Regions from separate parts of the Streptomyces sp. NBC_00988 genome, predicted to be linked through region 2. Evidence: riboswitches for the same ligand, from Rfam matches in the RefSeq annotation. Region 2 holds a riboswitch; the other holds the start of a gene.
The links. Region 2 has a riboswitch for ZMP and ZTP ahead of OG496_RS49310 (bifunctional 5,10-methylenetetrahydrofolate dehydrogenase/5,10-methenyltetrahydrofolate cyclohydrolase). Riboswitches for the same ligand answer to the same signal wherever they lie in the genome.
Positions count from the first base shown of each region.

Region 1: another riboswitch for ZMP and ZTP. It lies ahead of OG496_RS34690 (glycine hydroxymethyltransferase); the one in region 2 lies ahead of OG496_RS49310 (bifunctional 5,10-methylenetetrahydrofolate dehydrogenase/5,10-methenyltetrahydrofolate cyclohydrolase).

Region 1 is NZ_CP108730.1:7,511,992-7,515,381, reverse strand. It holds gene OG496_RS34695 (hypothetical protein) at 1-340, shown strand, start outside; gene OG496_RS34690 (glycine hydroxymethyltransferase) at 379-1,833, opposite strand; ZMP/ZTP riboswitch at 1,865-1,954, opposite strand; gene rocD (ornithine--oxo-acid transaminase) at 2,046-3,275, shown strand; gene OG496_RS34680 (hypothetical protein) at 3,378-3,390, shown strand, end outside.
Region 2 is NZ_CP108730.1:10,930,893-10,934,282, reverse strand. It holds gene OG496_RS49330 (ABC transporter ATP-binding protein) at 1-141, shown strand, start outside; gene OG496_RS49325 (hypothetical protein) at 221-517, opposite strand; gene OG496_RS49320 (nuclear transport factor 2 family protein) at 689-1,054, shown strand; gene OG496_RS49315 (hypothetical protein) at 1,042-1,275, shown strand; ZMP/ZTP riboswitch at 1,313-1,397, shown strand; gene OG496_RS49310 (bifunctional 5,10-methylenetetrahydrofolate dehydrogenase/5,10-methenyltetrahydrofolate cyclohydrolase) at 1,419-2,267, shown strand; gene OG496_RS49305 (CU044_5270 family protein) at 2,268-3,167, opposite strand; gene OG496_RS49300 (RNA polymerase sigma factor) at 3,306-3,390, opposite strand, start outside.

The sequences.
Region 1 (3,390 bases), 3.4 Mb from region 2:
GGTGGAGCGGGAGGACCAGTTGTTCGTCGCCGCGGACGGCACACCGTGGGTACGGACGGATCCGGCTCCGGAGGTGGCGGACGACGACATCCGCTGGCATCGGGCGCCGCGCGCGGTCTTCGCGCAGATGGACCGGGCGGGGGTGCTCGGCGGAACCGGCGCCGAGGGCAAGGCAGTTGGGGGTGGGCCTGAATCTGTGGGGCTTACCGACCCTGTCTGGTGGGCGGCGGCGGGTGCGGCCGTCGGGATCGGCGGCACGCTGCTGATACGCCGCGCGGCGGCCCGGCGTGAGGCCGGACCGCCGCGCGAGGAACCACGACAGGAACTCATCGATCTGTGAGAGTCGCCGGTCTTTGACAACTCAAGAGAGAGCGTGGGTCAGCCGAGGTCGATCTCCGGGTAGAGCGGGAAGCCGGCGACGAGGTCCGTTGCGCGGTGGGAGATCTCGTCCGCGATCTTCGGGTCGAGGATGTGCTGGGCCTTGGACGGCGCGCCCTTGCTGGTGGTGCCGGCCTCCGTGGTGGTGAGGACGCGGTCGATGAGACCGGCGACCTCGTCCATCTCGGCGGTGCCCAGGCCGCGGGTGGTCAGGGCGGGCGTGCCGATGCGGATGCCGGAGGTGTACCAGGCGCCGTTGGGGTCGGCGGGGATGGCGTTGCGGTTGGTGACGATGCCCGAGTCGAGCAGGGCGGCCTCGGCCTGGCGGCCGGTGAGGCCGTAGGAGGAGGCGACGTCGATCAGGTTGAGGTGGTTGTCGGTGCCGCCGGTGACGAGGGTGGCACCCCGGCGCATCAGGCCGTCCGCCAGCGCACGGGAGTTGTCGACGATGCGCTGGGCGTAGTCCTGGAAGGAGGGCTGCCGGGCCTCGGCGAGGGCGACGGCCTTGGCGGCCATGACATGCGGGAGCGGGCCGCCGAGGACCATCGGGCAGCCGCGGTCGACCTGGTCCTTGAGGGAGTCGTCGCACAGGACCATGCCGCCGCGCGGGCCGCGCAGCGACTTGTGGGTGGTGGTGGTGACGATCTGAGCGTGCGGGACCGGGTCGAAGTCGCCGGTCAGCACCTTGCCCGCGACCAGGCCGGCGAAGTGCGCCATGTCCACCATCAGGGTCGCCCCGACCTCGTCGGCGATCTCGCGCATGATGCGGAAGTTCACCAGGCGCGGGTAGGCGGAGTAGCCGCCGACGATGATCAGCGGCTTGAACTCACGGGCGGAGGCGCGCAGCGCCTGGTAGTCGATGAGGCCGGTGACAGGGTCGGTGCCGTAGGAGCGCTGGTCGAACATCTTGCCGGAGATGTTGGGGCGGAAGCCGTGGGTGAGGTGGCCGCCGGCGTCCAGGGACATGCCGAGCATGCGCTGGTTGCCGAAGGCCTGGCGGAGTTCGGCCCAGTCGGCGTCGGAGAGGTCGTTGACCTGGCGGACGCCCGCCTTCGCGAGGGCCGGGACCTCGACGCGGTCGGCGAGGACCGACCAGAAGGCGACGAGGTTCGCGTCGATGCCGGAGTGCGGCTGGACGTAGGCGTGGCGGGCGCCGAAGAGTTCGCGCGCGTGCTCGGCGGCGAGGGACTCGACGGTGTCGACGTTGCGGCAGCCGGCGTAGAAGCGGCGGCCGATGGTGCCCTCGGCGTACTTGTCGCTGAACCAGTTGCCCATGGCCAGGAGGGTGGCCGGGGAGGCGTAGTTCTCGGAGGCGATCAGCTTGAGCATCTCGCGCTGGTCGGCGACTTCCTGGCCGATGGCGTCGGCGACGCGCGGCTCGACGGCGCGGATCACATCGAGGGCGGCGCGGAAGGCGGTGGACTCGTTGGAGAGGGGCGCGGAATTGTCGGGCATGGGGACCTCCGGACGTGGCGTTCGGCGTTCTCGGTACGGCCCAGGCGCACGGCACACATTCCAGCTCGGGCCGCTCCCCGATGGTCGGTCCCATCCCAGCGCGCCAGTCACGGCCCGCCGGTCAGCCTACCGGGCGTGCCGGACGGTGCGGCTCCCGCGTCCACCATGCGGGCGAGGATAGGAAAGGGGCACCCTCACCCCCGGGAGACGCCGTGACCAGTACGGAAGCCAGTAACGAAGACAGTACGGAAGCCCTCATCGCCGCCGCCGAGGCGCACACCGCGCACAACTACCACCCGCTGCCGTTGGTCGTCGCCACCGCCGACGGTGCGTGGATGACGGACGTGGAGGGGCGGCGTTATCTCGATCTGCTGGCCGGCTATTCGGCGCTCAATTTCGGGCACGGCAATCCGCGGCTGATCGCGGCGGCGAAGGCTCAGTTGGAGCGGGTGACGCTGACGTCGCGGGCGTTCCACCACGACCGGTTCGGCGCGTTCTGCGAGCAGTTGGCCGAGCTGTGCGGCATGGAGCTGGTGCTGCCGATGAACACGGGCGCGGAGGCGGTGGAGACCGCGCTGAAGACGGCTAGGAAGTGGGGGTACCGGGTCAAGGGCGTGCCTGAAGGGCGGGCGAAGATCGTCGTGGCGGGCAACAACTTCCACGGCCGTACGACGACGATCGTCAGCTTCTCGACCGACGCGGAGGCGCGGGCGGACTTCGGGCCGTACACGCCGGGCTTCGAGATCGTGCCGTACGGGGACCTCACCGCGATGCGGGCGGCGGTCAGTGAGAACACGGTGGCCGTGCTGTTGGAGCCGATCCAGGGCGAGGCGGGGGTGCTGGTGCCGCCGGCCGGATATCTGGCGGGGGTACGGGAGTTGACGCGGGAGCGGAACGTGCTCTTCGTCGCCGACGAGATCCAGTCGGGGCTCGGGCGGACGGGGCGGACGTTCGCGTGCGAGCACGAGGGGGTGGTGCCCGACATGTATGTGCTCGGGAAGGCGCTGGGCGGTGGGGTGGTGCCGGTGTCGGCGGTGGTGTCGAGTGCGGAGGTGCTGGGCGTGTTCCGGCCCGGGGAGCACGGGTCGACGTTCGGCGGGAATCCGCTGGCGTGTGCGGTGGCGCTGGAGGTGATCGCGATGCTGCGGTCGGGCGAGTACCAGGCGCGGGCCGCGGAGCTCGGGGAGCATCTGCACCGGGAATTGCGGCAGTTGACCGGTACCGGCCGGGTGACGGCGGTGCGCGGGCGGGGTCTGTGGGCGGGGGTCGACATCGCCCCGGCGGTCGGGACGGGCCGGGAGATCTCGGAGAGGTTGATGGACCGGGGCGTCCTGGTGAAGGACACCCACGGATCGACGATCCGGATCGCGCCGCCGCTGATGATCAGCCAGGAGGACCTGGACTGGGGGCTGGCCCAACTGCGGGCGGTGTTGGGGGTCTAGGGGCCGTGCCGGTCCGGGGAATCTCCAGAGATCGGTGAGAGGCCCCGCCCAGGGGACCCGTGGCGATCTCCCCTCCCCTAGAGTCACTTTGTGCTCTTTGGAATGGTGTGCGCGC
Region 2 (3,390 bases):
TCCACGGTGACGATGGCCGACCGGATCGTCGTGATGGACGCGGGCCGCGTCCGCGCGGTGGGCACGCACCGGGAACTGGTGACCGCCGACCCGCTCTACGCGGAGCTGGCGGCGACCCAGTTCCTGGCGACGGCGGGCTGATCCCGCGGAACGGCTGAGGGCCGCCCGTTTCCGGACGGCCCTCAAGGTCTGCGTGCTCCGCAGGATCAGTACTGCGGGCTCACGGCTCGATGCTGGGGAGGAGTCCCGTGACCGGCGCGGCCATGTCAGTGACCTGGTGCAACTGCTGGAGGTCGTTCAGATGGTTCAGGCCCTGCAGCTGGTTGGCGACCCGCGGGACCTCCGCCCGGTGCTCGGCGGGGATCTCGCTCACCGCGAGCGAGTCCAGCAGGGCGACCGGGCTGACCTTGCCGTCCTTGAAGGCGGGCGCGTCGGCGGCGTTCGCCATCGGCGCGACGAGGCCGGTGACCCCGACGGCGAGACCAACGGCGGCGGCAATACGTCGTGTTGAGATCATGCCCTCAGCAACGCGGCCGGTCCCCGCGCGGTCACGGGTACCGGGCACCGCTCACCCGTGAGGCGGAGCGCGCCGCCCGGTTTGCCGACCACGGCGAGGCGGAGGAGTCTCGTAGGAGAGGCCCGTCGCGGCTCGCTCCGGTGTGGGCCGCGGCCCTCCGAGGAGGTCACCATGGGCACTGCGGCACGCCCCGGCTTCGACTCCGAAGCCCTGCGCCGGGGCATAGAAGAGCACACAGCGGCGACACTTCTGTCGCTCTACGCGGACGACGCCGAGATCCACGTCGTCGACCACCAGACCCAGCCCAGTCACCCCAAGGTCCTGCACGGCCGGGACGAGATCGGCGCGATGCTCGCCGACGTCTACAGCCGCGACATGACGCACAAGCTGGAGGAGTGCGTCGTACAAGGGGACCGGGTCGCCTACAGCGAATCGTGTCAGTACCCGGACGGGGCCCGTGTCCTCGCCGAGTCGATGCTTCTGCTGGAGGACGGCAAGATCACCCGGCAGACCATGATCCAGGCATGGGACGGCTAGCGGGGCTGGTGCCGAAGGTCCGGATCAGCACCCGTCTGACCTGGACCTTCTCGGCGACCACGGCACCCGCGCGGTCCGCTACGGCTCGACGCCGAGCACCGGTCTCCGCAGCGGGCCTGCGCGCGTCCGCCACGCTGCTGGGGTCGGTGCTGCGGGCGGCACGGTCCCGCTCGCTTCCGCCGCCGCCCGCCGGTCGGACGCGGGGTTTCCGGCGTGGCTGAGCGGGCCGGGGCCGTCGTAGGACTGTCGGTTAGGCTGTTGGTGGGCCGTGACTGGCGCTGAGGTGGAGCACCACCGTGGAGCGGCCCACGCGGAGTCGATGCCGTGCGCCTGGGCGATTGGTCAACCAGCTCAGGAGTGGATCATGTCTCAGGCACGGCTCATGGACGGCAGCGCGCTCGCCCGGCGCATCGTCGAGGACACCGCGAAGAAGGCCGCCGACCTCACGGAGCGCACCGGTACGGCGCCCTGTCTGGCGACGGTTCTGGTCGGCGCGGACCCGGCCTCCGTCACGTACGTCCGGATGAAGCAGAACCGCAGCCGCAAGGCCGGCATCGAGTCCCGGCATGTCGAGTTGTCCGCCACCACGACCACCGCCGAACTGGTCGGCACCCTCGACGAACTCTCCGCCGACCCCACCGTGCACGGCATCCTGCTCCAGCATCCGATGGGTGAACACATCGACGAGCGGGCCGCGTTCGAGGCGATCGCGGCGGAGAAGGACGTGGACGGCGTGACCTTCGCGTCGTTCGCGTCGATGAGCTTCGGCCTGCCGGGCTTCGTGTCCTGCACGCCCGGCGGGATCATGCGGCTGCTCGACGAGTACGACGTCGACCCGTCCGGCAAGCGTGCCGTAGTGATCGGCCGCAGCGCGATCCTCGGCAAGCCGGCCGGCATGCTGCTCCTGGCCCGCGACGCCACGGTCACCTACTGCCACTCCCGCACCCGGGACCTGTCCGCGGTGGTCCGCGAGGCGGACATCGTGGTCGCGGCCGTGGGTCGCCCCCGGCTGATCCGCGGCGAGGACATCAAGCCCGGCGCGGTCGTGATCGACGCCGGCTACAACGCGGGCAACATCGGCGACGTCGACTTCGAATCCGCCGCCGAACGCGCCTCGTTGATCACGCCGGTGCCGGGCGGCGTCGGCCCGATGACGATCGCGACGCTCCTGGAACAGACGGTGACCGCCGCGGCCCGGCAGCTCGGGGTGTGATCAGCGCGTCCACGCGCTGTAGTCCATGACGTCCCCGGCCTTGACGCCGTACTCGGGCTGGTCCTTCGTGAAGGTGCTCTCCATTCCGAGGACGGCGCCGGTGGCCGGGTCCATGATCAGCATCAGGCGGGTCGCGGACTGCTGATAGACGTACGCCTGCCCGTGCCGCCCGAGCCGGTCGGTCACCTCCCCCACCGGCCGCAGCCCGTCCGCCCCCGCGAGCAGCCGCGCCAACGCGGCCGACTCACGAGCCCCGAGCGTCCAGTGGTCCAGCAACTCCCCCACGGCCGACAGGAGTTCGGGGGTGGTCAACGGCGTCTTGCTGTACGCCGTCTCCTGGAGGTACGCCCGCAGTCCCGCCACGTCGTGCGGGGGCCGGGCATCGGGCGGGACATCGCTCCAACTCGGCGGAAACGTCGTCTCCTTGAGGACATGCCCGTCCTCGACGACACGTTCCGTGTGACTGGCGTCCGCGTTCCAGCGCACGATGCGTTCCTCGGGGATGGTGACCGGCGGCTTGTCGTCGGACATGCCGAGACTCCATGACTGCACGTGGGTTCCCCTGCGCAGAACGGGAGTTCCGTCGGCCGCGGTCGCCACGGCGAGGGCGGCGAGCTGCTTCAGGGATACGGGCGTGGAGCCCGCCTGCACCGTCAGCGCGCGGGGGACCGCGACCGCCGGGGTACCGCTCGGCCCGCCCAGCACGAGAGTGAGCACGGTCGCGGCGACGGCAGCGGTGGCCACGATGCTCCACTGCAACCGGCGCCGCCGTGAACGCCGTTCGTGCAGCAGCCCGTTGAGCCGACGCTCGGCGTGATGGTCCAGCGGCCCGTCGCCGTAGAGGGGCCCGTCGCTCGTGAACGGGTTGGCGCTACGCAGGAGTTCGAGCTCATCAGCCATGGCGGTGGTCCTTCAAGGGGGTGAGGGCAATGCCCCAAAGGGGCGCGGGCGGTGTCGATGTGCGGCTCCGCCGCGTGGGCGCGACCAGCCACGACGCACCCGCGGCCGACCAACAGCACGTCGCGGCACGTGGAACGTTCATCGCCCCGCCCCTCCCAGCACCGCGAGTCGATCGATCTCGGCCCGCAACCTCCGCCGCGCCCGATGCAACCGCATAGCCGCA